Regions from separate parts of the Achromobacter sp. 1011791174 genome, predicted to be linked through region 1. Evidence: predicted binding sites of a transcription regulator. Region 1 holds the regulator's gene; each other region holds the start of a gene.
What was found. The regulator FNR, encoded in region 1, switches genes on or off when oxygen is low (the NO sensors DNR and NnrR bind a similar motif). The targets are predictions, from matches to a motif close to TTGATNNNNATCAA.
Positions count from the first base shown of each region.

Region 2: AC6LJ5_RS19880 (DASS family sodium-coupled anion symporter) is a predicted target of FNR. The motif match lies at 2,705-2,718, and genes of this name have one in related genera.
Region 3: AC6LJ5_RS19280 (universal stress protein) is a predicted target of FNR. The motif match lies at 7,212-7,225, and genes of this name have one in related genera.

Region 1 is NZ_JCBANH010000141.1:910-10,512, forward strand. Features, by position in the region: gene clpB (ATP-dependent chaperone ClpB) at 1-1,727, opposite strand, end outside; gene AC6LJ5_RS28660 (gamma-glutamylcyclotransferase family protein) at 1,867-2,340, shown strand; gene fnr (fumarate/nitrate reduction transcriptional regulator Fnr) at 2,437-3,165, shown strand; gene AC6LJ5_RS28670 (hypothetical protein) at 3,174-4,328, shown strand; gene AC6LJ5_RS28675 (MFS transporter) at 4,498-5,799, shown strand; gene AC6LJ5_RS28680 (2Fe-2S iron-sulfur cluster-binding protein) at 5,875-6,210, opposite strand; gene AC6LJ5_RS28685 (NUDIX domain-containing protein) at 6,230-6,820, opposite strand; gene AC6LJ5_RS28690 (zinc-dependent alcohol dehydrogenase family protein) at 6,937-7,956, opposite strand; gene AC6LJ5_RS28695 (LysR substrate-binding domain-containing protein) at 8,099-9,019, shown strand; gene AC6LJ5_RS28700 (Hsp70 family protein) at 9,096-9,603, opposite strand, start outside.
Region 2 is NZ_JCBANH010000061.1:27,480-37,082, reverse strand. Features, by position in the region: gene AC6LJ5_RS19885 (Ldh family oxidoreductase) at 38-1,090, opposite strand; gene AC6LJ5_RS19880 (DASS family sodium-coupled anion symporter) at 1,103-2,590, opposite strand; gene slmA (nucleoid occlusion factor SlmA) at 2,857-3,432, opposite strand; gene AC6LJ5_RS19870 (pyrimidine 5'-nucleotidase) at 3,486-4,232, opposite strand; gene argB (acetylglutamate kinase) at 4,492-5,394, opposite strand; gene AC6LJ5_RS19860 (MetQ/NlpA family ABC transporter substrate-binding protein) at 5,707-6,498, shown strand; gene AC6LJ5_RS19855 (peroxiredoxin family protein) at 6,583-7,077, opposite strand; gene AC6LJ5_RS19850 (BON domain-containing protein) at 7,102-7,857, opposite strand; gene AC6LJ5_RS19845 (phosphoheptose isomerase) at 7,854-8,447, opposite strand; gene AC6LJ5_RS19840 (YraN family protein) at 8,546-9,022, opposite strand; gene rsmI (16S rRNA (cytidine(1402)-2'-O)-methyltransferase) at 9,093-9,603, shown strand, end outside.
Region 3 is NZ_JCBANH010000058.1:20,114-29,716, reverse strand. Features, by position in the region: gene AC6LJ5_RS19310 (alpha/beta hydrolase) at 1-780, shown strand, start outside; gene AC6LJ5_RS19305 (iron-containing alcohol dehydrogenase) at 792-1,964, shown strand; gene chrA (chromate efflux transporter) at 2,249-3,631, opposite strand; gene AC6LJ5_RS19295 (chromate resistance protein ChrB domain-containing protein) at 3,628-4,569, opposite strand; gene AC6LJ5_RS19290 (metal-sensing transcriptional repressor) at 4,707-4,985, shown strand; gene AC6LJ5_RS19285 (nickel/cobalt efflux transporter) at 4,997-6,142, shown strand; gene AC6LJ5_RS19280 (universal stress protein) at 6,272-7,108, opposite strand; gene AC6LJ5_RS19275 (universal stress protein) at 7,367-7,792, shown strand; gene AC6LJ5_RS19270 (phosphoketolase family protein) at 7,835-9,603, shown strand, end outside.

The DNA of each region.
Region 1 (9,603 bases):
TGCAGGTATTCCTCCATGTGCAGCAGCTTCTCGCGTTCGCCCTGCATCATCTTGGACACCGGGATGCCGGTGGCGCGCGACACGACCTCGGCGATTTCCTCGGCGCCGACGCGGGTGCGCAACAGGCGCGGCCGGCCCTCATCGCCCTCGGCCTCGGTGGCGGCCTCGGCCGCGCCGATCTCGGCGGCCTTCAGGCGCGCCTCCAGGTCGGGCAGCTTGCCGTACTGCAGCTCGGCCAGCTTGTCGAACTGGCCCTTGCGCTGCAGCTCGGCCATCTCGGCGCGCACGCCGTCGATCTCTTCCTTGATGGCCTGCGTGCCCTGCACGGCGGCCTTTTCAGCCTTCCAGATTTCCTCGAAGTCGTTGTACTCGCGTTGCAGCTTTTCGAGCTCGTCCTCGATCACGCCCAGGCGGCGCTTGGAGGCATCGTCGGTCTCCTTCTTGACGGCCTCGCGCTCGATCTTGAGCTGGATGATGCGGCGGTCGAGCTTGTCCATCACTTCCGGCTTGGAATCGATTTCCATGCGGATGCGCGCGCCGGCCTCGTCGATCAGGTCGATGGCCTTGTCGGGCAGGAAGCGGTCGGTGATGTAGCGGTGCGACAGCTCGGCCGCGGCCACGATGGCCGGGTCGGTGATCTCGACGCCGTGGTGGATCTCGTAGCGTTCCTGCAGGCCGCGCAGGATGGCGATGGTCGATTCCACGTCGGGTTCGTCGACCAGCACCTTCTGGAAGCGGCGCTCCAGCGCGGCGTCCTTCTCGATGTACTTGCGGTATTCGTCCAGCGTGGTCGCGCCGATGCAATGCAGCTCGCCGCGCGCCAGCGCGGGCTTGAGCATGTTGCCGGCGTCCATCGCGCCCTCGGCCTTGCCGGCGCCGACCATGGTGTGCAACTCGTCGATGAAAACGATGTTGCTGCCATCGTCCTGCGCCAGTTCCTTCAGCACGGCTTTCAGGCGCTCTTCGAATTCGCCGCGGAACTTGGCGCCGGCCAGCAGCGCGGCCAGGTCCAGCGACAGCACGCGCTTGCCGCGCAGCGTCTCGGGCACTTCGTCGTTGACGATGCGCTGCGCCAGGCCTTCGACGATGGCGGTCTTGCCGACGCCGGGTTCGCCGATCAGCACGGGATTGTTCTTGGTGCGGCGCTGCAGGATCTGGATGGTGCGGCGGATCTCGTCGTCGCGACCGATCACCGGATCGAGCTTGCCCTGGCGGGCGCGCTCGGTCAGGTCCATCGTGTACTTGGACAGGGCCTCGCGGTTGGACTCGCCCTCTGCGGCGGACACCGACTCGCCGCCGCGCACGGCGTCGATGGCGGCTTCCAGCGCCTTCTTCTGCAGGCCGGCTTCCTGCAGGATGCGGCCGGCCGGGCCTTTGTCGTCGGCCAGCGCCAGCAGGAACAACTCGCTGGCGATGTAGGTGTCGCCCCGGCGCGCGGCTTCCTTGTCGGTGCGCGTCAGCACGCCCTGCAGCTCGCGGCCGACCTGGACGTTGTCATCGCCCTGCACCTGAGGCAGGGACTTGAGCGCCTGCTCGATGGCCGGCTGCAACCGGTTCACGGCGACGCCGGCGCGCGCCAGCAGGCTACCGGCCCCGCTGTCGGGATCGGACAGCAGCGCGGACAGCACATGTATGGGCTCAATGTAGGGATGATCGTTGCGGGCGGCCAGGCTCTGGGCGTCCGCCAATGCCTGTTGGAACTTGGTGGTAAGTTTGTCGAATCGCATAGTGGTCGTTTGGCTTGTTGAGGAGCCTGACCGATGCATCGCCGGCTGGCTCGATGACCTGAATATGCGGCCGGGACGGGGAATTTCAATACCCTGCCGGCCTTGCGGACTCTATCGACGTGCGGCAACCTGAGGAATCATGAGCATATACGTTTTTGTCTACGGCACGCTACGCGCGGGCGAGATCAACGACCTGGAGCGGACCGCCTCCGACCGTGGACTGCCGGCGGTACGGCGGGTCGGCGCGGCCAGCGTGCCGGGCCGGCTGGTCGACTTCGGCGCCTGGCCCGGCCTGATTCCCGTGGCTGACGGGCGTCGCGTCCTAGGAGATATCTATCAGGTCGAGCCGGCCCATATCCAATTGATGGACGAGATCGAGGACTACCATCCCGGCCGGCCCGGCTGCTTCCTGCGCCGCGACGTGCTGGCGCGCCTCGCGCAGCCGGGCCCGGACGGCGCGGAGCTGCCCTGTCAGTACTACCCGATAGATCCCGCGCGGCGTGGCGCCGCCAGCGACATCGCGGCCGTCGATCACGTCACGGACTGGGTCGTTTACCGCCACGCGGGGAACGCTCGCGCGGCGTCCCTGTCCAAGGACGCCGCGAGCGCGTAAGACACCCGTAGTAACAACGGACTACAATACCAATTGTCATCACGCTTCATGCCCGCATCGGCTACCCGCCGCTCGACGGGCGCTATAGAGGTCAATATGCAAAAAAGGGTCCCCGTAGCCCCAGATGCCGCCCATTGCTCCACGTGTATGCTGGGACACGTGTGCGTGCCCGTGGGCATGGCAGCCGCCGAAGTAGAAAAGCTGGACGAACTGGTGAAGGAACGCGTGCGCCTTGAAAAGGGCAAGACGCTGTACTCGCTGGATCACCCCCTCGACGCGGTCTATGGCGTGCGCTTCGGCAGCCTGAAGACGCAGCTCGAAGACGCGACTGGCCAGATCCAGATCACCGGTTTCCACCTGCCCGGCGAGATCGTCGGCATGGACGGCATGCTCGAGGGCAAGCACGTGTCGGCCGCCGTCGCCCTGGAAGACTCCGAAGTCTGCGTCATTCGCCTAAATGAAGTCGACCGCGTCGCCGCCCACCTGCCCTCGCTGCAGCAGCAGTTCCGCCGTCTGATGAGCCGCGAGATCACGCGTTCGCACCAGATGCTGGCCTCGCTGGGCTCGATGCGCTCCGAGCAGCGCCTGGCGGCTTTCCTGCTGAACCTGTCGCAGCGCTACGCCTCGCTGGGCTATTCGTCCACCGAATTCGTGCTGCGCATGAGCCGCGAGGAAATCGGCAACTACCTGGGCCTGACGCTGGAAACGGTGAGCCGGCTGTTCTCGCGCTTCGCGCGCGATGGGCTGATCCGCATCAACCAGCGCGAAGTCCGCATCCTCGACCAGCCCGCGCTCAAGCAGCTGCTGGGCCAAGAAAGCTGCTGAAGCCGCCCATGCGCCGCGCGCGCGCCTTCCTGCCGGCCGCCAGCCTGATGCTGGCGGCGCGGGCGGCCCCGCTGACGGCCGCCGCGCAGACGCCACTGCCCGACCCCTACGACTACGACGAATCCGCCCCCGCGCCCAAAGCGGCCAAGCCGACGCGCTGGCAGACCGTCGAGCTGGGCAAGCCGGGCCATCGCTACAAGATCCCGGTCTACGCCAACCGCCCGCTGGGCAAGGGCGAACTGGCCGACATCAAGCAGGTGGTGGTGGTGATCCACGGCGTCAAGCGCGACGCCGACCGCTATTACGAATACGTGACCGACCTGCTGGAACGCAATCCGGAGCGCGCGCGCGACACACTGGTGCTGGCGCCGCGTTTTTCCGGTTCCATCGATTCCGGTTTCGCCGGCATGGCGGCATGGCGCAAGGCCAGCTGGGAAGAAGGCGAGGACAGCGTGCAGGCCGCCGGCCGGCCGGCGCCGGTCAGCTCGTTCCAGGTTCTGGATGACCTGCTGCGCAGCCTGGACGACCGCCAGCGCCTGCCCGCGCTGGCCGGCATCGTGCTGGCCGGCCATTCCGGCGGCGCGCAGCTGGTGCAACGCTACGCCGTGCTGAACAACGTCGACGGCCCGCTGCGCCGCGACGGGCTGGCGCTGCGCTACGTGATCGCCAATCCCTCTTCTTACCTGTACCTGACCAACGAGCGGCCACGCCCGGACGGCAAGGGCTACGCGCCCTACGAACGCGGCATCTGCCCCACCTACAACCAGTACAAGTACGGCACCGACAAGCTGCCCGCCTACGCGCGCGGCCAGGAGGAATCCCGGCTGTTCGTGCGCTACGCGGCGCGCGACGTCACCTACCTGCTAGGCGGCGCCGACAACAACCCCGAGCACCGGCTGCTGGACAAGACCTGCGGCGCCGAAGCCCAGGGCTCCACGCGACTGGCGCGCGGCACCGCCTACCTGCAATACGAGTTCCTGCTCGCGTCGCGCGGCGGCAAGCCGGTCACGCTGCACCGCGCCGGCTACGAAGTGCGCGGCGTGGGCCACGACGGCAAGAACATGTTCGGCTCGGAATGCGGCGCCCAGGCCCTGCTGGGCGAAGGCGCGCGCGGGACGGACAAGGCCGCGCCCTGCGAGCCGATCAAGCCGCGCGGCAAGTAGCGCCCGCCAGGCACCGTCCAGGGCGCCCTCCAATCATGACAGCAAGCTGAACGATGGCGCGGCGGCGCGTGCAATTTCGCGCGGCCGGGAGCAATATAGGGACATGCTGGCGGCGGCGCGCTTGCGGCCACGCCGGCGTTTCCCATTCCGGCAAGCAGCAAGGACCGCCATGACGCACACGCATCTGGATGTCGCCGACGCGAAGCGCCGCATCAAGGCCATTTTCGTCGGCTCCATGGGCAACCTGGTCGAGTGGTACGACTTCTACGCCTACACCGCCTTCGCGCTGTACTTCGCCCCCGCCTTCTTCCCCTCGCACGATCCCGTCGTCCAGCAGCTCAATGCCGCCACGCTGTTCGCGGCCGGCTTCATCGTGCGGCCGCTGGGCGGCTGGCTGTTCGGGCATATCGCGGACCGGCACGGCCGGCGGCTGTCGCTGATGGTGTCGGTGGGCATGATGTGCGTGGGCTCGCTGATCATCGCACTCACGCCCACCTACGCTTCCATCGGCCTGGCCGCGCCGGCGCTGCTGGCGCTGGCGCGCGTGATCGAGGGGCTGAGCCTGGGCGGGGAATACGGCGCCAGCGCCACCTACCTGACCGAGATCGCCGACGCCGAGCACCGCGGCTTCTATTCCAGCTTCCAGTATGTGACGCTGATCGGCGGCCAGCTCAGCGCGATCCTGGTGCTGTTGCTGCTGCAGAACGTGTTCCTGACTCACCAGCAGCTGGTGGATTGGGGCTGGCGCATCCCCTTCGTGATCGGCGCGCTGCTTGCCATCGTGACCGCCTTCATGCGGCGCGACATGCCCGAGACCGACTCCTACAAGGCCGCCAGCAAGACCCAGCCGCGCACCAGTTCGCTGCGCGGCCTGCTGAAGTACCCGCGCGAGGTGGCCATCGTGGTGGGCCTGACGGCGGGCGGCACGGCGGCCTTCTACACCTTCACCACCTACATGCAGACCTTCGTCCGGCAGACGGCGGGGTTCTCTGACATCGTCACCACCTATGTGATCGCCGCCTCGCTGATCTTCGCGCTGATCCTGCAGCCGCTGTATGGCGCGCTGTCCGACCGCATCGGGCGCAAGCCCTTGCTGGTGTTCTTCGGCGTCGCGGGCGCGCTGCTGACCGTGCCCATCCTGTACACGCTGGCGCAGACGCGCTCGCCCTTCATCGCCTTCCTGCTGATCTGCGGCGCCTGGGTCTTCACGGCCGGCTACACCTCGATCAACGCCGTGGTGAAGGCCGAGCTGTTCCCGACCAACATCCGCGCCACCGGCGTGGCCGTGCCGTATGCGGTGACCGTGTCGATCTTCGGCGGCACGGCGCCCGCCATCGCCCTGTGGTTCAAGCAGCAGGGGCATGAGCAATGGTTCTATTACTACCTGGCCGGCGTGATCTTCCTGTCGCTGCTGGTGTATGCGACCATGCGCGACACGCGCCGCGAATCGGCCATGCACCGACATGAATAGCGGCAGCGGGCGCGAGCGGGCCTGACGCGGGCGGCCCGCCGCAATAGGCCCGCGCCACACGCCGGCATGCGCCGGCTAGCGTCGCGCTCCGGTCAGCGCCCGCTCGGGCGCGGGCGCGGGCGGCTCCAGCGGCGCGGCCTGCAAGGACTGGATCTCCAGCGCCGTGACGGCATGCGCCACGCAGGGCAGGATCCAGCCCTCTTCCTTCTCGTCGCGCGACAGGCCCGGCCATTCGATGCGGTAGCGGATCTCGCCCTCCAGCATGAGGCACATGCAGGCGCGGCAGGTGCCGTTGCGGCAGGAGCTGGGCAGCTTGATGCCGCCGGCCTGCGCGGCCAGCAGCAGCGGCGTGTCCTCGTCGGCATCGAAACGCAGGCCCGAGGGCTGGATCAGGACCGGATGCGAGGGCATGGCGGAAGGCGACGCAGTCTCAGCCGGCCGCGTCGTCGCGCCAGTCCAGCCGCCAGGCGCCGGACAACACGTTCTGCAGCCACAGCGTGCAGGTCAGGGTCTTGGCGTCCGTCACTTCTCCCCGGGCGCAGGCCTCATACAGCTCGGACGGCTGGGCGCTGATCACGTCCAGGAACTCGTCCTGGTCCAGCTGCCTCGGCCCGGCGCGCAGGCCGCGCGCGAAGAAGATGTGGATGATCTCGGTGGAATAGGCGATCGCCAGGTGCAGCGCGCCGGCGTGGGCCCATTGCACGGCGGTATAGCCGGTTTCCTCCAGCAGCTCGCGCTTGCCGCAGGCCAGCGGATCCTCGCCCGGGTCCAGCTTGCCGGCGGGAAACTCCGTCATGACGCGGCCGATGGGATAGCGGAACTGCCGCTCCAGCAGCACCCGGCCGTCATCGAGCAGCGGGATCACCACCACGGCGCCGGGATGCACCACGTATTCGCGCGTGGAGGTGTTGCCGTTGGGCAGGCGGACGGTGTCGTTGCGGATCTTCAGGAAGCGGCCGTCATAGGCCGCCACGCTGGAAACCAGCTCTTCGTGCAGATGGGATTCGGGTTTGGTCGTCATGGCGCGTGCGGATGGCGGCCGGGAGGGCGGCGGCCTGCGCCGTCCGCCCGGCAGGAGTGCATGAGCTTACCATCGCGCCGCGACGGTCCCGCGGGGCCGCGCGCCCGGCCCCGCGCCTACGGCGCTACCCGGATCACCACCTTGCCGAAATGGCTGCCGGACGCCAGGTGCGCGAAGGCGGCCGGCGCCTCGTCGAAGCCAAAGACCCGGTCGATCGCGGGCTTGATGCCGGCGACCGAGACGAAACGGGCCAGGTCCTCCAGCATCTTGCGGCTGCCCACGAAAATGCCTTCCAGGCGCTTGGCGCCGCCGATCAGCGCCAGCGGCGCCACCGGCGTCGCGCCAAAGCCGCTGACGCCGCCGATCATGGATACCGTGCCGCCCATGCGCACGGCGGCCACCGAGCGCTCCAGCGTGCCCTGCCCGCCCACTTCCACCACGACGTGCGCTCCGTCGCCGTCCGTCTGGCGCAGCGCTTCGACCTGCCATTCGGGCGTCTCGCGGTAATTGATCAGCACATCCGCGCCCAGTTCGCGCGCCTGTTCCAGCTTGCGGTTGCTGGACGAGGTGACGATGGCCCGCAGGCCGGCGGCCTTGGCCAGCTGCAACCCCCAGATCGACACGCCGCCCGTGCCCAGCAGCAGCGCCGTCTGGCCCGCCTGCGCGCGGCCGCCGACGAACAGGGCGTTCCACGCAGTCACCGCCGCGCAGGGCAAGGTCGCGGCCTCTTCGTCCGACAGACCCGCCGGCGTGGCGACCAGCCCGTGTTCGGCATAGACGGCTTCCTCGGCCAGCACGCCATCGGTGGCCGCGCCCGGCGCCAGCGCGGTCTTGGCCGGCGTGGGCTCGCCATCGACCCAGTCTGGCATGAAGGCGCCCATGACACGGTCGCCCACGCGGAAACGCGTGACGCGCTCGCCCACGGCGGCGACCACGCCAGCCATGTCGGAGGCGGGGATCACGGGCGCGCCGCTGCCCTTCAGGTAAATGCCGTCCGCGACCATCAGGTCGCGGAAGTTCAGGGACACGGCGTGAACGCGCACGCGCACGTCGTACGGGCCGAGCGCTTTCGATTCCAGCGTGACGCGCTTGAGCGATTCGATGCCCTTGCCGCCGGTGACGTGATAGGCCTGCATGATGAGATTCCTTGCGATACGTAATGGAAGGCGCGCCGTGCCGGCGTCGCCCGGTATCGCTAAGATATAGGGGAATAGATATCCCTAGTGGCGCATTTTTTTCCTTTCAATGATTCCCGAAAGGCACCAATCAAGGATTGTCATGAATACCCGCAATGTCCACGACCGGCTCAACGGCATCGAAGCCTTCGTGCAGGCGGCCGAGGCCGGCAGCTTCGCGCTGGCGGCCGAGCGCCTGCGCCTGACACGCTCGGCCGTCGGCAAGTCCATCGCGCGGCTGGAGGCCCGGCTGGGCGTGCGGCTGTTCCACCGCACCACGCGCCAGCAAAGCCTGACCGACGACGGCCAGGCCTATTACGACCGCTGCGTGCGCGCGCTGGCCGAGCTGCAGGCGGCCGAGGCGGAGCTGGACAGCGGCCGCCGCGAGCCGCAGGGCCGCCTGCGCGTCACCGCGCCGCTGGTGTTCGGCCGGCATTGCGTCGCGCCGGTGCTGCGCGAGCTGGCGGGCCGCTATCCACAGCTGGAGGTCGACATCTCGTTCAGCGACCGCGTGGTGGACCTGATCGACGAAGGCTATGACCTGGGCATCCGCGTCGGCGACCTGCCGGACAGTTCCAGCCTCGCGGCCCGCCGGCTGGGCCTGCAGACCATGGGCATCGGCGCGTCGCCCGCCTATATCGCCGCGCACGGCCGTCCCGTCACGGCGCAGGAGATGCAGGCGCACGCCGGCATCATCTATGCGCGCGGCGGCCAGGACAAGGCCTGGACGATGCAGGACGAGGATGGCCGCGCGACACAGTTGCGCCTGCGGCCCAGCCTGCGCCTGGACGACCTGCAGGCCATCGCCGACGCGGCCATCGCCGGCGCCGGCCTGGCCTGGCTGCCCTGCTGGATGCTGGCGCGCTATGTCGGCACGGGAGAGCTGGAAGTGCTGATGCACGGCGACCAGCTGGCCGCCCATGAGGTGCACGCGGTCTGGCCGCAGGCGCGCCACCTGCCCTCCAAGACCCGCGCCGCGATCGACGCGCTGGCCGCGCGCGTGCCTGCGATGCTGGCGCCGTAGCGGGGACGGCCTCGCGCGTACCCGCGCGGATCAGGGGGCAGAGAAGCCGGCGAGACCGGCGCGCCGAATACCTCGTTCAGCCGAACTTGCGCAACGCGTCCAGCGCCAGGCCGGCGCCGATGCTGCCGAACAGGTCGCCCTCGACGCTGCGCGCGCCGGGCACCAGCGCCGACACGCTTTCGCGCAGCCGGGGCACGCGACTGGAGCCGCCGGTGAAGAACACGGTGTCCACGTCCGCCGCCGCCACGCCGGCGTCGCGCAGCAGCGCGCCGACGGTGGTTTCCACCTTTTCGATCAGCCGGCCGACACAGGCGTCGAAGGACGGCCGCGTCACATCCACGGCCAGCCCCGCGCCGACGCGCGACAGGTCGATGCGGGCCTCGGGCGCTTCCGACAGCGCGATCTTGGCCTCTTCCACCTGCACCGCCACCCAGTGGCCGGCGCGCTCCTTGACCAGATTCAGCAGCAGGTCGATCTTGGCGCGGTCGCCGGCCTCGGCGCGGATGTAGGCGAAGTGCTCGGCGGCCTTGCGGGTATACGCCTGGTTGATGGTGTGCCAGCAGGCCAGATTGCCGTACTGCGTG
Region 2 (9,603 bases), on a different contig from region 1:
GCTTCCTGTAAAACCCGCCGGGACGGGAACGAATGCGCTATCGAGGCAGCGCGTCCTCCACGCCCAGATCCGTCGCCAGCTGCTTCATGCCGTCCCAGATACGCGCATCGAAGGTCAGCGAATCCGCGTTCAGCGCGCGGTTGGCGGCTTCGTACTCGCCGGGATACTGCACCCGGTCCACGCCGGGTTGCGGCGGGCAGGCATGCAGGTAATCGATGAAGGCGCCGACTTCGAGCGAGCGCCAGTCGGTGTTGAAGTCGACCTGCGGGTTCAGCAGGATGGCGAACATGTTGTTGGTGGCCACGCCATTGCGCGGGTGTTCGGGCTGGATGGTGCCGCCGCCCGACAGCACGCCGGCCAGCAGCTCGGCCACCAGGCCCATGGCGTAGCCCTTGTGGCCGCCGAAGGGCAGCAGCGCGCCCGGCGGATCGGCGAACAGCGCGTTCGGATCGGTGGTGGGGTTGCCTTGGGCGTCGATCAGCGATCCCGGCGGCGCCTGCTCGCCCTTGGCCGCCAGCACGCGCGCCTTGTTGACGGCGATGGAGCTGGTGGCCATGTCCACGATGAAGGGCGGCCGCCCGCCGGGCAGCGGCCCGGCGAAGCACAGCGGATTGGTGGTCATGCAGGCCTGGGCGCCGCCGAACGGCGCCACGGTGGGCGCGCGGTTGATCACGTTGGTGAAGGCCAGCAGGATCAGCCCCTGCGCCGCCACCATTTCCCCGTAGTGGCCCATGCGGCCCAGGTGATGGCTGCGGCGCAGCGTCAGGATGCACTGGCCATGCTGCTGCGTGCGCTCGATGGCTTTTTCGATGACCACCTTGCCCACGTGCTGGCCCAGGCCGTTGTGGCCGTCATAGGCCAGCATGGCGCCACGGTCGTTGACCAGCTCGGGCCGGCCGTCGGCCTGCGCCAGCCCGTCGGCCAGCACGCGGCGGTAGTTGGTGAGAATGGACAGGCCGTGGCTGGTGTAGCCGACGCGGTCGGACTCCACCAGGTGATCGGCCACGTCGCGCGCGATGTCTTCCGGCACGCCCTGGGCGGCCAGCACGCGCCGCCCGTATTCCCGTGCCTGTTCAAGCGAGATTTTCATGCGCGCTTCTCCTTACAGCCAGCCCAGCCAGCGCCAGTAGGTCATGCCGAACAGCAGCATCAGCAGGTAGCCGACGATGGTGATGACGATGCCGACCTTGGCGAACTGGCGGGCGTTGAACGTTTCCGTGCCCAGGCACACCATGTTCTGCGGCGCGTTGATGGGCAGGATGAAGCCATAGCTGACCACGAAGCCCAGCAGCATGGTCATGCCCAGGCGGCTGAATTCGCCCGGCAGCGTGGCCAGGACCGAGATCAGGATGGGCAGCATGGCCGAGGTCAGCGCGGTGGCGCTGGCGAAACCCAGGTGGATGACGATCAGGAAGGCCGACAGGATGGCGAAGATCGCCAGCGGTCCGAGGTGGTCCAGGCCGGTGTGCGCGACCACCTGATTGCCCAGCCATTGGCCGGCCTGCGTGGTGAGCAGCGCGGTGCCCAGGCTGATGCCGACGCCGAACACGATCACGGTGCCCCACGGTATGCGCGACTGCACGTCTTTCCAGGTCATCACGCCGAAGCGCGGCAGCATCAGCAGCACCAGGCCGAAGTAGGTGGTGGAGGTGGTGTCGAACTTGTGCAGCTTGCCTTCGGTGGCCCAGAACAACAGCAGCAGCACGGACACGGCCATCAGGCGCTTCTGCGCGCCGGTCATGGGGCCGAGTTCACGCAGCGACTTCTCGACGGCTTCCTTGCCGCCGGCGATGCTGTTGCTTTCCGGCGGCAGCATCTTGAGCACCACGACGACCAGCACGGCCGACATGATCAGCGACCACGGGGCGCCGGCGATCAGCCAGTCGGACCAGGCCACGCGCTGGCCCAGCATCTTTTCCATGAAGCCGACCGTCAGCAGGTTCTGCGCGGCGGCGGTCTGGATGCCGACGTTCCAGATGCTGGTGGCCTGCGCCACGATGATCATGATGCCGGCGGCGATGTTCGAGCGCTTGTCCACGCCGAAGGCCGCGATCACGCCCATCATGATGGGCACCACCGCGGCGCTGCGCGCCGTGGCGCTGGGCACGACCAGGCTCAGCACGATGGTCACGGCGATCGCGCCGATCAGGATGCGGCGCGTGCTGGTGCCGACCTTGGACAGCGTGACCAGCGCGATGCGCCGGTCCAGTCCGGTGAAGGTCATGGCGGCGGCGATGAACAGCGCGCCGGTCACCAGCGCCAGCGCCGAATTGGCGAAGCCTGTCAGCGCCATGCTGATGGCGGCGGAGGTGCCGTACAGCGTCTGCGGATCCTTGATGGTCGGCGCGGTGCCGAGCAGGAAGGCCATCAGCGTCGTGATCATGATGGCGCTGGCTTCGTACGACACGGCTTCGGTGATCCACACGACCACGGCGAAGGCCAGGATGGCCAGCATGCGATGACCGGCGACCGGCAGGTCCGCCGGCAGGGGCATCAGCAGCACTGCGATCAGCGCGACAAAGCCGGCGATGAGTCCGATGGGGATCTTGGTTTTGTTTTGTGGGGCAGGGACGGCGGCTGGCGCGGTCATATCCATCTCCGGTTGAGGTCAAACTGACGACACGCCGCCCCGCGAGCACGGGATGAATCAATTCGGCATGTCGACGCTACAGTATGATCGTGACGGCATTCAGGAAAACCCGTATTGATGTGGGTCAAGCCACTTGGAAATCGCGCTTGTGGGAACCCACCCGCGGCATTATGCTCGTCGGCCCTGAAAAATCGCAAGCCCGGCAATGGGCTGCGCGCATGCGCGGCAAGCCGCGAGCGTCAATCGGCAGGGTGTTTCGCGGACGTTCAGCCCAGCGCCAGGCGCAGCTGTTCGTCCAGGTGCAGCGTGGGCGCGACGCGCCAGCCGCTTTGCGCATAGCGCAGCCAGCGACCCAGCACCAGGTGCGTCAGCAGGCTGGCATGGGCGCTGATGTTGGCCTCGGGCGGCAGGCCGCCGTCGGTCACGGCGGTGCGCAGCGACTGTCGCAGCGAGGCCTCGATGCGGTCGTTGATGTGGTTGATGCGTTCCTGCAGCCGGTTGTCCTCGGTGACCAGCGCGTCGCCGGTCAGCACCCGGGTCATGCCCTTGTTGCGTTCGGAGAAGGTGAGCAGCATGGCCACGGTCTGGCGCGCCTGGGTCACGCCCAGCGGCTCGGCGGCGGCGATCTGGTTGACCAGCGTGAAGATGCTGGTCTCGATGAATTCGATCAGCCCCTCGAACATCTGCGCCTTGCTGGCGAAGTGGCGGTACAGCGCGGCCTCGGATACCGACAGGCGCGCGGCCAGCGCGGCCGTGGTGATGCGGGAGGCGTGCGGCTGCTCCAGCATTTCGGCCAGGGTCTGCAGTATCTGGGTCTTGCGTTCGCCGGGTTTGCTCGCCATGAAAGTGTCTGGTCCACGCAGGCTGACGGAAGGGTGGGGGGTAAGACCCGCCGCTATCCACGCAGGGGACGTCGGCGCAACAGCAAATCACTGACCGAGTTTACCCGCAAGTCGACGTACGACGGCCGTTGCGAGCGGCCGCGTCCGAACGGCGTGCCGGGATGATAGACGTGAACCGTGCGCAGGCCGGCGCGGCGCGCGCCGCGCAGATTGGCCAGCGTGTCCTCGACCAGCACGGTGCGGCGGGGCGACGCGCCCTCGCGCGCCAGCACGTAGCGCAGCAGGGCCGGCGACGGCTTGGGGCGGAACTCGCCGTGCAGGCGCATGTGCTCGATGGCCCAGAGGCTGTCGAACTGGCGCAGGATGCCCAGTCGGCGCAGCACCGCGCGCGCGTACTCGAGCGGCGCGTTGGTCAGCAGCACCTTGCGTCCGGGCAGCTGGCGCAGCTTGTAGGCCAGCGCCTTCTCGGCGCGCACCAGCGGGTTCACGTCGAAGTCATGGCTGCGGTGCAGGAACTCGTGCGGATCCACGCCATGGTGGCGCACCAGGCCGATCATGGTGGCGCCGTAGCGCTTCCAGTACTTGCGGCGCAGGTGGTTGGCCGTGTCGATGTCCACGCCCAGCGTCTCGGCCACGGCCATGGTCATGCCGTGGTCGATGCGCGGGAAGATCGCGTGCGACGTGTCGTGCAGCGTGTTGTCCAGGTCGAACAGCCACAACAGCCCGTCGTCGTGCGCGGCGGTCCTGCGGGACCGCCGCACGCGCACCGCGGGCCGCTGCAATTGGCGCAGGCTTCGCATCAGTTGCCCATGGCGCTACGCACCGTCCAAACTGAGGCTATTCGGCCCCGACAGGGGCTGCGCGGAGCCGGCTTTGCCGGTCCGCAGCAGCGCCCCCTTGAGGGGGAAGCGCGCAGCGCTTGGGGGTGGGAGCATCCTTCCGGTCCGCAGCAGCGCCCCCTTGAGGGGGAGGCGCGCAGCGCTTGGGGGTGGGAGCATCCTTCCGGTCCGCAGCAGCGCCCCCTTGAGGGGGAAGCGCGCAGCGCTTCGGGGGTGGGCATCAATGCGAGCTGATCATCGTGCCGACGCCTTGGTCCGTGAGGATTTCCAGCAGCAGGCAGTGCGGCACGCGGCCGTCGACGATGTGGACCGAGTTCACGCCGTTCTTGGCGGCGTCCAGCGCCGACGAGATCTTGGGCAGCATGCCGCCCGAGATGGTGCCGTCGGCGAACAGCTCGTCGATGGTCTGGGCCGACAGGCTGCGCAGCAGCTTGCCCGCCTTGTCCAGCACGCCCGGGGTGTTGGTCAGCATCAGCAGCTTCTCGGCGCCCAGCACTTCGGCCATCTTGCCGGCGACCACGTCGGCGTTGATGTTGTAGGCGGTGCCGTCCTCGCCATAGCCGATGGGGGAGATGACCGGGATGAACTGGTCGTCCTGCAGCGCCTTGACCACGGCCGGCTCGACCAGCGTGATGTCGCCGACGAAGCCGATATCGATGGGTTCGGCGGGGTTGTCCTTGTTGGCCATCAGCTTCTTCTGGGCCTGGATCAGTCCGCCGTCCTTGCCGGTCAGGCCCACGGCCTTGCCGCCGACTTCGTTGATCATCATGACGATGTCCTGCTGGACCTGACCGCCCAGCACCCATTCGACGACTTCCATGGTCTCGGCGTCGGTGACGCGCATGCCCTGGATGAAGGTGCCCTGCTTGCCGATGCGGCGCAGCGCGTCATCGATCTGCGGACCGCCGCCGTGGACCACCACGGGGTTCAGGCCGACCAGCTTGAGCAGCACCACGTCGTGCGCGAAGCTGCGCTGCAACCGCTCTTCCGTCATGGCGTTGCCGCCGTACTTCACCACGATGGTCTTGCCGTGAAATCGTCGGATGTACGGCAAGGCCTCGGACAGCACGGCGGCTTTGACGGCGGGAGACGAGACGGCAGCAGGGTCGGGGGTGTCGGTCATGGCAGCTAAGTCGGTAAAGAGATGATTGAAAAAGCGTGGGTCATGAGAGGGGAAAGCCTCCGCTTCCGGGGAGGCGGCGGCATGAAAATGCCTGCGCGATAAGGCACGGGAACCGCGCCAGCGCAAGCATACGACGGATTGTAGTACCCGCTGCCGGCTTATATCCAAAACCCATGTTCATATGCCCGACAAATAACCGGCATTCAGGTAAATTGGGGGCGTTTTCACAACGGCGCTGTCCTCCACGAGAGGGCGGACCTCCAACCGGCCGGGCATCAGCCCCCGATTTCCTACCTATAAAAGAGGCAATACATGCGTTTGAACTTCGTCCGGTCGGCCCTGGCGGCCTCGGCTTTCTTCCTGGCGGCCGCAGGCGCCGCCCATGCTGAAAAAATCGTGGTGGGCGCGACCCAGGTGCCGCATGCCGAAATCCTGGAGGTGGTGAAGCCGCAGCTGGCCAAGGAAGGCGTGGAACTGGACATCAAGGTGTTCAGCGACTACGTGCAGCCCAACCTGCAGCTGAACGACAAGCAGCTCGACGCCAACTTCTTCCAGCACAAGCCTTACCTGGAGTCCTTCAACAAGGACCGCAAGGCCACGCTGGTGCCGGTGGCCCTGGTGCACGTCGAGCCCTTCGGCGGTTACTCCAAGAAGATCAAGAACGTCTCCGAACTCAAGGACGGCGCCACGATCGCCATCCCGAACGATCCGTCCAACGGCGGCCGCGCCCTGGTGCTGCTGCAGAAGCAGGGCCTGGTCAAGCTGAAGGATCCGTCCAACATCCTGGCGACCGCCGCCGACGTGATCGAGAACCCCAAGAAGCTGAAGTTCCGCGAGCTGGAAGCCGCGATGCTGCCGCGTTCGCTGGACGACGTGGACCTGGCGCTGATCAACACCAACTACGCGCTGGAAGCTGGCCTGGTCCCGACCAAGGACGCGCTGTTCATCGAAGGCTCCGACTCGCCCTACGCCAACGTGCTGGTGACCCGCGCCGACAACAAGGACGCGCCGGCCATCAAGAAGCTGGTCAACGCGCTGCACACGCCCGAGGTGAAGAAGTTCATCCAGGAAAAGTACAAGGGCGCCGTGGTGCCGGCGTTCTAAGCCGGGCGAGCTTTTCCAGCCAGACAAAAGAAAACCGCTCTTCTGAGCGGTTTTTCTTTGGGCGGGATCAGGATCGAACGCGGTTCAACCCGCGGCCAGCGCCTTTTCCACGGTGGCGTGGAATTCGGCCACGTCGTATTCGCCCAGGTAGCGCTTGATGATGCGGCCCTGCTTGTCGATCAGGAAGGCCGTGGGCGTCAGGCGGATGTCGCCGAAGGCGCGGGCGATGTCGCCCTTGGTGTCCAGCGCCACAGGGAAGGGCAGTTTGCGGGTCTCGGCGAAGTTCAGCACGAAGTTGGGCGGATCGTAGTTCATCGCGACCGCGATGGCTTCGTAGCCCTTGGCCGCGTACTCGTTGTAGGCCGAGATGGTTTCCGGCATCTGCTTGACGCAGGTGACGCAGCTGGTCGCCCAGAACTTCACCAGCACGACCTTGCCGCGCAGGTCCTGCATGGAGAAGGACTTGCCCTCCAGCGTGGTGAATCGCACGTCCGGCGCGGTCTGCGCCGGGCGCAGCAGGAACCAGCCGCCGATGCCGGCGGCCACCAGGAGGGTCAGGGCTAGAAGGGCTTTTTTCATCGCTGGGCCGCGTGGAGTAGAGCGTTACTTGATCGGTATGGCCTGCACGCCGCTGCTGCCGCCGCCGGAGGCGTTGCCGTCGCCCTGGGCGCCGGCGCTGCTTTCGATCGGCGCCTTGGCGTCGGCGGAGGAGCCGGACTGCGAGGACTTGGATCCGCTGCCGGACAGCCGCACGGCTTCCTCGCGGCTGATGGTCTCGAACAGTTTAACAACCTTGGCCACGCCGCCCACGTCGGCCGCCGCGTTGGCGGCGTAGTCGCCCTCGGCCTGGGTCAGCTTGCCCATCAGGTACACCACGCTGTGGTCGGTGGTGACGGCGATGGTGCCCGACGGCACGTACTTGGTGTTGATCAGGGCCGTCTTGACCTTGGAGGTCAGCCAGGTGTCGTTCGAGCGCACGCCCAGCGAGGCGATCGGGCCCACGGTCAGCTGGTTCACCACCTGCTTGACGTTCTCGACGCCGCGGGCCATGGCGGTGGCCTGGTTCTTGGCCTCGTCGGTGGGCACGTCTCCGGTCAGCAGCAGGATGCCGCCATAGGCCATGGCGTTGACCCGCGCGGTCTCGCCCAGCTTCTGGGAAATCTGGTGCTGCGCCTTGAAGGCCATGTTCTGGTCTTCGAGCTGGGTGCCCGACGTGCGGCGGTCGGTCGCGACCACCGCCGTAGTGGCGGCGGCGCCGCCGACGATCAGGGGCGCGCAGGCCGACAGCGACAGGGCGGCGGTCGAGAGCAAGGCGGCGAGCAGCAGCGGGCGGGCCGCGGTCCTGGCGTCAGAAATCATTCGGTGTCTCCTAGCAGAAGAGCGTCAATGCCGTCACAAAGGGCGTGCAGCAGCAAGATGTGGACTTCCTGGATGCGCATCGTGCGATCACTGGGCACGCATAGATGGACGTCCATGGGCGTAATGAGTTCCCCCATGACGCCGCCGCCCTTGCCGGTCAGGGCCAGCACATGCATTTCCCGGGCGCTGGCCGCTTCCATGGCGCGCACCACGTTGGGCGAGTTGCCGCTGGTGGAAATGGCCACCAGCACGTCGCCGGGCTGGCCCAGCGCGTTGACCTGGCGCTCGTAGATCTCGTCGAAGCCGTAGTCGTTGCCGACCGCCGTCATGATCGAGGTGTCGGTATTCAGCGCGATGCCGGCCAGGGGCAGGCGTTCGCGCTCGAAGCGGCCCACCAGTTCGGCGACGAAATGTTGCGCGTCGGCGGCCGAGCCGCCATTGCCGCAAGCCAGAATCCTGCCATTGTTCGCCAGGGCGCCAAACAGCACGTCCACCGCCACCGCCAGCGGTTCGGCCAGCTCGTTCATGCTTTGCTCGAGCGTGGCCGCGGCATCGCGAAAGTGCGACGTCATACGAGAGGTCATATCCATGGGCGCGATTATCTCATGGGGCCGTGACGCCGGCCTGACCAGGCGTAACGGCTTTTCGCCTTGTCGTAACCGGCCTGTCGCCGGGCGCGCCGGACCGTTCAGCCCGCGACCAGGAAGGCATCGCGCAGCCACCGGGGAGCGCCGGATTCGAAGGCGACCACGTCGAAGCGCGCGGCCGGCGGGACGCCGCGCCAGTGGCGGGCGGCCAGGCGCGGCAGCCAGTACGCGGCCGCCTGGGCCAGCCGCCGCTGCTTGGCCGCGCCGATGCTGGCCGCCGCGCCGCCGAAGCGCGCGTCGCGGCGGGCGCGGACCTCGACGAAGACCAGCACCGCGCCGTCGCGCATGGCCAGGTCGATCTCGCCGTGACGGCAGGCCAGGTTGCGCGCCAGCAGGACCAGGCCGCGCGCCTGCAGCAGGCGCAGCGCGGCGTCCTCGTGGGCGTCGCCGACGCGCTGGGTGGGCGAGCGGCGCGGCGCGAGGGCGGCCTTGCGCGCCGTCGCGCTCCGTTTGCGCCGGGCGCGGCGCCGCGCGGCCTGCGCGAGCGCCAGGGCCAGGGGCAGGATCTCGTCGTTCATGCGGGCTCCAGGGCGGAAGGGATGCGCCAGGCGGCTACACTGGCATGGTTTTCCGCCTGAGCTGCCCGCAATGAATCAAAATGTCTCACCCGTCGCCGGCGATGCCTGGAGCCGGGTCGCCGAGAGCGTCGCCGGCCAGCATTGGCCCGCCGCGACGCTGTATGTGGTGGCCACGCCCATCGGCAACCTGGGCGACCTGGGCCTGCGGGCCTGGCATGCCCTGCAGCGCGCGGACGTGATCGCCGCCGAGGACACCCGGGCCAGCCGCAAGCTGCTGGACGCCTGGGGCGTGGGCACGCCACTCATGGCCGCCCATCGGCACAACGAAGCCTCGGCCGCGCAGGCGATCTGCGAGCGCCTGGCCCAGGGCCAGCGCGTGGCGCTGGTGTCCGACGCCGGCGCGCCGGCCGTCAGCGATCCGGGCGCGCGCGTGGTCCGCGCCGTGCGCGAGGCCGGCTACGCGGTGGTGCCGGTGCCTGGCCCCAGCGCGGTCATCGCGGCCTTGATGGGCAGCGGCGTCACATCCGACGAGAATCCCGCCTTCGCCTTCGCCGGTTTCGCGCCGCCCAAGGCGGCCGCGC
Region 3 (9,603 bases), on a different contig from region 1:
CTGCGCGTGCGAGAGTATCGCCGCGACGCATCGGGCAAGCCGCCGGCAGTGCTGTTCATGCACGGCGGAGGCTGGGTGATCGGCAACCTGGACACGCACGATGCCATCTGCCGGACGCTGGCCAGGGAAAGCGGAGCCGCGGTGTACGCCGTCGACTATCGCCTGGCGCCCGAGCATCCGTTTCCAACACCGCTGGACGATTGCGCCGCCGCGTTGCGCTGGCTGGTCGATCATGCCGCGAGCCTGGACGTGGATGTTTCGCGGCTGGGCCTGGCGGGCGACAGCGCCGGCGGCAACCTGGCCGCGGTCCTGGCGAACACGCAGGTTCTGTTGCCTCGGGCTTGCATCGTGCGGGCGCAGGTGCTGTTCTATCCCGTGACCGATCTGCGTGGCGAGACGGCTTCGTACCAACGCATCGTCGCCGGATTCCCACTGACCGCCAACTCGATGCACTGGTTCCGCGACCACTACCTGCGACCGGGTACTTCCTTGGACGACGCGCGTTTTCCCTCGCTTTTTTCTCCGCTTCTTTCTCCACTCCTGGCGCCGCGCCCGTCCAACGCTTCCCTGTTCCTGCTGAGTTGCGGGCTGGATCCCCTGGCGGACGAGGGCGTGGCCTACGCCGCGCGAGCCATCGCGGCCGGCGCGCGTGTCGAACATCACCACCTGCCAGCGCACGCGCATGGCATCATCACGTCGGCGGGCCGTATCGATACCGGGCGCGTCATGCTGATCCGGGCCGCCGCGTTCCTGCGTGAAACCTTGCTGCATAACTCCTGATGCATCGTCCTATGAACGCTTTCCAATTCCAGACTGTCCCGACCATCATTTCGGAATTCGGCGCGGCGCGCCAGCTCGGCGCCTTGCTGCGCAAGCAGTATCCGGCGCAGGTCCGGCTGTGCGTCGTCACCGATGGCTTCCTGCACAAGAGCGGCCTCCTGGCGCCGGCCCTGGCCGACCTGGCCAGGCATGGCTGGCAGGTGACCGTGATCGACGACGTGGTCGCCGATCCTCCGGAATCCGTCGTGCTGGACGCCGCCGAGCGCGCCCGCCAGGCAGACGCGGAGGTGGTGCTGGGCCTGGGCGGCGGCTCGTCCATGGACGTGGCCAAGCTGTTGGCCGTGCTGCTAGCGGGCCAGCAGCCCTTGGCGGACATGTATGGCGTCGGGAAAGTATCCGGCCAGCGCCTGCCTCTGGTGCAGATGCCGACGACCGCCGGCACCGGTTCGGAAGTGACGGCGGTATCCATCGTGACGACCGGGGAAACCACCAAGATGGGCGTGGTCGCGCCGCAGCTGTACGCCGATCTGGCGATTCTGGACGCGGAACTGACCCTGGGACTGCCCGGCGCCGCCACGGCCTATACCGGCATCGACGCCATGGTGCATGCCATCGAGGCCTACACCTCGGCGCATCTGAAGAACCCGGTGTCGGACATGCTGGCCATCAAGGCGCTGGAGCTGCTGTCCCGCCATATCCTGACCGCGTGCCGGGACGGCGGCAATAAAGAAGCGCGCAGCGCCATGCTGCTGGGCGCCATGTTCGCCGGCCAGGCCTTCGCCAATTCGCCGGTCGCGGCCGTGCATGCGCTGGCATATCCCATCGGCGGCATTTTCCATGTTCCGCATGGGTTGTCGAACGCGCTGGTGCTGGCGCCCGTGCTGAAATTCAACGCGCCGGCCGCCAGCGGGCGCTATGCCGAAATCGCCGAGGTGGTGGTTCCGGGCGTGACGGGCAGCGACGAGGCCAGGACGGCTGCCTTGGTCGGCTATTTTGAACGGCTGGCTGTCGACACGGGGATTCCGCGCAGCCTGGGCGAGGTCGGCGTCAAGCGGGGAGATCTGGCGCGGATGGCCAGCGATGCCATGCGGCAGACGCGATTGCTGGTGAACAATCCTCGGGAAGTGACCGAAGCCGATGCGCTGGCGATCTATGCGGCGGCGTTCGAGCCGGTCGGCGGGTAGCCGGCACGGGACGAGCGATTGTGGATTCCTTGGCGTTGGTCGGGCGGCGGATCCTGGCTCGCCGGGGATCCGGGCGGCGAATCCGTAGGGAGATGGAGACAGCGGTTGGATCGCGGGTCGAAAGCGTGGAACGCTGACAGGATCCCGTCTCTATTGCTCATACCCATAATGCGCATAATGTGTATTATGTTAAGTTAGAATGATGCGGAAATTGGCTGGCTCCTCTCCTGCCGCTTGGCAACGCATGCCATATGAATCCAACGAAGGCACCAGGGATGCCTTCCTCATGCAGCGAGCCTGAGCAAGAGACCCACGACAGCGCAAGCGGCAATCACCTCGATCACCCCGCGCTTGAACCTGAACAGCGCGGTCGCGGCGCCTGCCGTAATCAGCGCAGCGCCCCAGTCAAAATGTCCCGCCAGCCCCGTCGGCCATAACACGTGATAGCCGAAGAACACGGCCAGGTTCAGGATGACGCCGACGACGGCCGCCGTAATGGCGGTCAGCGGCGCGGTGAACTTCAGGTCCTCTTTCGTGGCTTCAACCAATGGCCCGCCCACGAGGATGAACAGGAATGACGGCAGGAACGTGAACCAGGTCACGATGACCGCCGCGAGTGCTCCGGCCACGAACAGCAGCTCCGGGCCAAGCAAGCCCTGCGCGTACCCGCCTACGAATCCGACGAAAGCCACAACCATGATCAAGGGGCCGGGGGTGGTCTCTCCAAGCGCCAGTCCGTCGATCATCTGTATCGGCGTAAGCCATCCGTAATGATCGACCGCGCCTTGATAGATGTATGGCAGCACCGCATACGCGCCGCCGAAGGTCAGGTAGGCGGCCTTCGTGAAGAACCAGCCCATCTGCGTATACGCGCCTTGCCATCCATAAATCGCCGCAAGTATCGCCATTGGCGTGGCCCAGAGCGCGACACCGGCGGCGACGATCCAGATCAGGCGGCTCCAGCGAAATCTGGCGTGCGCTGGCGAGGGGGTGTCGTCGTCTATCAATGCCGGACCGTAGCCTCGCGAATTCGATCCATGACGCGACCCCACCTGGAAATACCCGGGCCATCGCCGACCGCCAACGAAGCCGATCAATGCCGCGATCGCGACAATCAGCGGGAACGGCAACGCCATCGCGAAGATCGCGACGAACGCCGCGGCTGCGATGCTCCAGAGAACGGGGTTTTTCAGCGCGCGCGATCCGATGCGATGGGCCGCGTATAGGACGATGGCGGTCACGGCCGGCTTGATGCCATGGAACAGGCCGGCAATGACGGGCACATCGCCCCAGGCGACATAGACCCAGGACAGTCCGATGAGGATAAACAGCGACGGCAGGACAAACAGGCCTCCCGCGACGATTCCGCCCCAAGTCCGATGCAGCAGCCACCCGATATAGGTTGCGAGCTGCTGCGCCTCCGGCCCGGGCAGCAGCATGCAGTAGTTGAGGGCATGCAGGAATCGTCGTTCACTGATCCAGCGTCGGCGTTCCACCAGCTCGGTGTGCATGATGGCGATCTGCCCTGCCGGGCCGCCAAAACTGATGAACCCCAGCTTCAACCAGAACCAGAACGCCTGCCGGAAGCTGACCGGCTGGGGTCGCTCGAGCACCTTGTCGACGGGCTCGCCAGTGGGCGTGGCAGTGTCCTGGATTTGCGTGTTCATGCTCTGCCCTCCTCCTCGAAGCTGGCCAGGAGCCCATCGAAGACTCCGCTGGCGAGCGCCAGGAGCTGGTCGTCGTCGGCAATCGTTGCCCTCAGGCCGGCCAGGACCTGCTCCACCCCGGCGGCCTCCGGAGGCTGAACGCCACCGACGTCCAGGAAGTGAACGATGGCGCCGAGCCGGTCCATGCCCTTGCTTTGCAAGCCGAAGGCGGTGACCAGGTTTTCGAACGTCACCTTTGCGCCTGCATGGGAAAACCTTGCGCCATCGAAGTCGAATCCCAGGGCGCTCTCTGGGCATTCCGCTGGCGAAGCGAGCCACAGGATGCGGGCATCCTTATCAATGTGGCGCCGAATCAGCCAAGCGCTAGCCAGTCGATCCACCCAGGGACGTGCGCGTGTCGCCCAGGTCCGCCCTTGATAGTCGTCGACAAGCAGCCGGACGATGGCGCCGTCAACCGCATGCGGTTCGTCCGGAGAGAGCGCGCGATTGGCGCCCTCTTCCAGCTCAAGCAAAGCGGCGTCTGCCTGGCGCCGGGCCTCCCCCGGAAAGAAATCAATGTCGCTCAGTTGGGCGTAGACCTTTCGGAACTTGCGCAATTGCTTCAACGCATCCATCGCCGTATCAGGGGATAGCGCCGCCTGAATCGGCTCAATGCTCTTCATCAGTTCGGCGTAGTCTGCGGATCGGTCGAAAAGCGCTGTGAGTCGCGCGGAGTCGTCATCCGGAAACGCGGTGTCGGCCAGATAGGCCGTCCCGCTGCTCTCTTGCACGGCATGCGCGATCGCGTTCAAGGTTTCCCGGGTGCGGTCCGATGACGGCAATAGATAGACGCCATCGCGCAGCACCGCCGCACCTGATGATTTCAGCGCCCGCCAGGCGCGCATGCGTGCCGTCGCGTTCTCGGTGGGCATCGAAAGGATCAGAGTCAGCCAAGTCATCTGTAGCGCCAACAATATCTATGTAGAAATATCTACTATTCTGTAGCGTACTCTTCAATTCAAGGAAACACCAGAGATTCCTGGTTGTACGCATGGTGTCTATGTCCATATCCTCCTGGGGGGGATATGATGCGACCATGATGAAACCTGATCCCCACCACCATCACGATGCCGTCGCCAAGCGTCTCAAGCGGGCGGAAGGCCACCTGCGCAGCATTCTTCAAATGATGGAAGCGCACCGCCCCTGCCTTGAACTTGCACAGCAGCTGCATGCCGTCGAGAAGGCCATATCACAGGCCAAGAAGGTTCTGATCCAGGACCACATCGACCATTGCCTGCAGGATGCCGTGGGCGATCTGGACGCGGACAGGCAGCGCACCATCGACGAATTCAAAGAGATCACCAAGTACCTCTAAGGCGTTATTCCATGTTGTCGTTTTCCGAGCTGATCGCTCAGGGTGCTTCGCACGCCTGGCTATTCATTCCCAGCGCCATCCTGCTGGGCGCCCTGCACGGCCTGGAGCCCGGCCATTCCAAGACGATGATGGCCGCCTTCATCGTCGCGATCCGGGGGACGGTGTGGCAGGCCGTGCTGCTGGGCGTCACCGCGACCATTTCGCACACGCTGATCGTGTGGGGTATCGGACTGGGCGGCATGTATTTATGGCGAGGCGTGGCTGCCGAGGCGTTGGAGCCTTACTTCCAGCTGGCCTCGGGCGCGGTCATCGTGCTGATCGCGGCCTGGATGTTCTGGCGAACCTGGCGGGAACAGCATGGCGACGCGCACGACCATTCCCATCACAATCATGAGCACGACGGGCACACCCACGGTCGGGAGCGACACGAGGTCGACACGGGGCACGGCCGCGTCGCCCTCGAAGTGTTCGAGGACGGCGTACCTCCTCGGTGGCGTCTGACCAACCTGCGAGGGAGTCACTGTCAGGCAGAGGATGTGACGCTGACAACCGAACGAACCGATGGCCGTCAGCAGGTGTTCCTGTTCGTGCAGAAGGATGGCTACCTGGAGTCACTGGAACAGGTACCGGAACCTCATGAGTTCATGGCACGCCTGGCGTTGACTCACGGTGGCCGCGTCCACAGCTATGACGTCGCGTTCCTGGAGCCAGATAACCACCAGCACGATCACATTCACGAACCGTTGCGCGGATTGGATGTCGCGGCTGAGCAATACCAGGACGCCCACCAGCTGGCGCATGCCAACGACATCCGTCGGCGATTCGCGAACCGGAATGTGACCAACTGGCAGATCGCTTTGTTCGGACTGACGGGAGGTCTTATTCCCTGCCCTGCGGCCATCACCGTGTTGCTCCTGTGTTTGCAGTTAAAGGAGTTCACCTTAGGGGCTGTGCTGGTGTTGTGCTTCTCGATCGGGCTGGCCATCACCCTGGTTACTGTTGGGGCAGTTGCGGCGCTTAGCGTGCGGCACGTTACCCAGCGTGCTCCCTGGTTCAGTGCAATAGCTCGGCGGGCTCCCTACCTGTCCTGTGTGCTGATCATCGCAGTCGGCATTTACGTTGGCGCCCATGGATGGCTTGGACTGCCTTCCGCCTAGCGTCGGAAAGGAGGGCCAGCACCGCTCCGCTTGTTGCTGCTTGACGACTATTGCGCATGCTCTTTCATCGCTCTGCATTATGCAAACCAACGACGGCCGCCTCTTTTCCCGGCATCCGCCCGGCGTCGCCTAGTGAGAAAAAAACACCGGCAAGGTCATCGCCTCCAACAGCGAGCGCGTGGCGCCTCCCATGATCCATTGGCGCGTGCGGCTGTGTCCGTATGCCCCCATGACGATCAGGTCCGCGCCGAAATCGGCGGCCGCGCTCAGGATGGCGTCTCCGATGCCGGCCTCTCGTGCGTCGCGGAACTCCGACTCCAGCTGGGGAAAGCCGTGGCTGGCGCAGTAGGCGGCCAGGTCTTCGAAGGAAGCCCGCAGATCCGGATCGGCCGGGGCCCCGTGGCCCAGCGTCAGGGCGCGCAGCGCGCTGGCGCCGCGCAGCAAGGGCGCCGCGTCGGCGATCGCGCGGGCCGACTCGCGGCTCTGGTTCCAGCAGTACAGCACCCGCGCGCCCGCGTTGCGGAAGGACCCCGCCGTCGGCAGCACGATGACGGGACGCCCGGCGGATAGCAGCACCTGCTCAACGAAGTCGTTGCCGGTGGCGGCTTCCACGTCGCCGGCATTCTCCTGGCCCAGGATCAGCACATCCGAATGACGCGCGTGCCGGACGACGCACTCGGCGGGCATGTCCTCGCCCTGGCGCCAGGACGCGGCCACGCCGGCCTGCGCCGTGGCTTCGCTGAACGCCGCCTGCACTGCCATGCGTCCCTTGGTGTTGAGTTCCTTGACGAGGTCGAGCGCGCGGACCCACATGCCGCCTTCGTCGTAAAAGTAGCGCGGCAGCATGTAGCTGGCGAATATGCCGGTGAGATGGGCATCGTGCGGCCTGGCCATCTGCAGGGCGAATTCAACGCGGCGGCGGCAGTCGATGCCGTTGTCGAGATGTACGGCGATGCGGCGGAACATGGCGAATATCTCCCCGTGTTTGCATGGGTTGCCGGCGGCCGGCTTGCGCGCCCTGCCCGGCCTGGTCTGTCCTGCCATCTTGCGCCGGCGGTCCGGCTCCGGGTTGACGATAGTCAAGCGAAAAACAGGGACGAACGTCGAGGCCGGGCGCAAAAGAGCGCGCCAGCTTGACCGCCGTCAAGGGCGCGCGCCGTGGCGGCGCGATGATGGGCGCATGCCTGCCCTTCCCCGCTACATCCTGCTCCGCCTGGAGGCGCCATGAAGAATGTACTCATCCCGGTCGACGGATCCGCCAATTCGCTGCGCGCCGTGCACTACATGATCGACCATGTCCGCGAGCATGGCGCCTGCAACCTGCATCTGCTGAACGTGCAGCCGCCGATCGTCTCGGGCACGGTGCTTGCCTTTGTGTCGAGCGATATGATCCAGGAGTACTACGAGGACGAAGCCAGGACGGCGCTGGCCGATGCCCGGATCGCGCTGGACAAGGCAGGCGTCATGTATCAGTCGGGATTGCGGGTCGGCAAGATCGCCGAAGCCATCAAGGCCTACGCGGCCGAGCAACAGTGCGACCATATCGTGATGGGATCGCGCGGCCTGGGCGCGGCGGGCAGCCTCATGCTCGGGTCGGTGGCGCTCAAGCTGCTGCATATCGTCCATCTCCCCGTCGTGCTGGTCAACTAGGACCGGCGCGGGGAAGCTGGCCCGGCCAGACCAGGGGAAGCCATGATTTCCGTGCCGTCCAACAATGAAGTGGACCGTCTGCACGCCTATTGGCGGGCCAGCAATTACCTGTGCGCCGGCATGCTGTACCTGCGCGACAACGTCCTGCTGCGCCGGCCGCTGGAGCCGGCGCACATCAAACCGCGGATCCTGGGGCACTGGGGCACGTGCCCCGGCCTGAGCTTCACGCTGACGCATCTGAACCGCCTCATCCGCGAGCACGACCTGGACCTGATGTTCGTGTGCGGCCCAGGACACGGCGCCGCGGCGGTGCTGGCCCATGCCTATCTCGACGGGCACTACTCGGAGCGCTATCCCGAATGCTCGCAGGACGAGGCCGGCATGACGCACCTGTTCCGGCACTTTTCGGCGCCGCACGGCATCGGTTCGCACTGCACGCCACAACTGCCCGGCTCGATCCACGAGGGCGGTGAGCTGGGCTACAGCCTGTCGCACGCGTTTGGGGCGGCCTTCGACAATCCCGACCTGATCGTCGCCGCGATGGTCGGGGACGGCGAGGCCGAAACCGGCGCGCTGGCCGCCTCCTGGCAATCGGCCAGGTTCCTGAACCCGGCGCGCGACGGCGCCGTGCTGCCCATCCTGCACCTGAACGGCTACAAGATCGCCAACCCTGCCCTGCTGGCACGCATCCCTCCCGCGGAACTGCAGGCCTTCTTCGAGGGGCATGGCTATCGCCCCTGTTTCGTGGCTGGCGACGATCCGCCCGCCATGCACCGGAAGATGGCACGCGCGCTGGGCCAGTGCGTGGCGGAAATCCGGGCGATCCAGGCCCGCGCGCGCGGCGGCGGCGGACCGGCGAGGATTCGCTGGCCCATGATCGTGCTGCGCACGCCGAAAGGCTGGACCGGGCCTCGGCGGGTCGACGGCCATGCCGTGGAGAATTCCTGGCGCTCGCACCAGGTTCCGCTGGCCGACCCTGCCGGGCGGCCGCAGGAATTGCAGGCGCTGGAAGCCTGGCTGCGCGCCTACCAGCCCGAGACCCTGTTCGACCAGGAGGGCCGGCTGGCGGCCGGGCTGCGGACGCTGGCCCCGACCGGCGCGCGCCGCGTCAGCGCCAACCCGCATGCCGATGGCGGGGCATTGCGGCGTCCGCTCGCCCTGCCCGGGCCGGACGCATACAGCCTGCCGGTCGCCGCGCCCGGCGCCGCCGACGCGTCGCCCACGCAGGCGTTGGGCGCCTATCTGCGGGACGTGATGCGCGCAAATCCGGACCGCTTCCGGCTGTTCGGCCCCGACGAGACCGCCAGCAACCGCCTGGAGGCGGTCTATGAAGCCAGCGGCAAGGCCTGGATGGTCCAGCGGCTGGAGGGCGATGCCGACGGCGGCCACCTCGCCCCGGACGGGCGCGTCATGGAAATCCTCAGCGAGCAGACGCTGCAAGGCTGGCTCGAAGGCTACACGCTGACCGGCAGGCACGGCCTGTTCGCCACCTACGAGGCCTTCGCGCACGTCATCGATTCGATGTTCAACCAGCACGCGAAGTGGCTGGACAAGGCCCGGCGGCTGGCGCCGTGGCGCGCCCCGGTTCCGGCGCTGAACCTGCTGCTCACCTCGGTCGTCTGGCGCCAGGACCATAACGGCTTCAGCCATCAGGATCCAGGCTTCCTGGACGTGGCGGCCAACAAGCGGCCCGACGTGGTGCGCATCTATCTGCCGCCGGACGCCAATTGCCTGCTGAGCGTGGCCCGGCATTGCCTGCAGTCGGTCGGCCATGTCAACGTAATCGTGGCCGACAAGCAGGCGCACCCCGT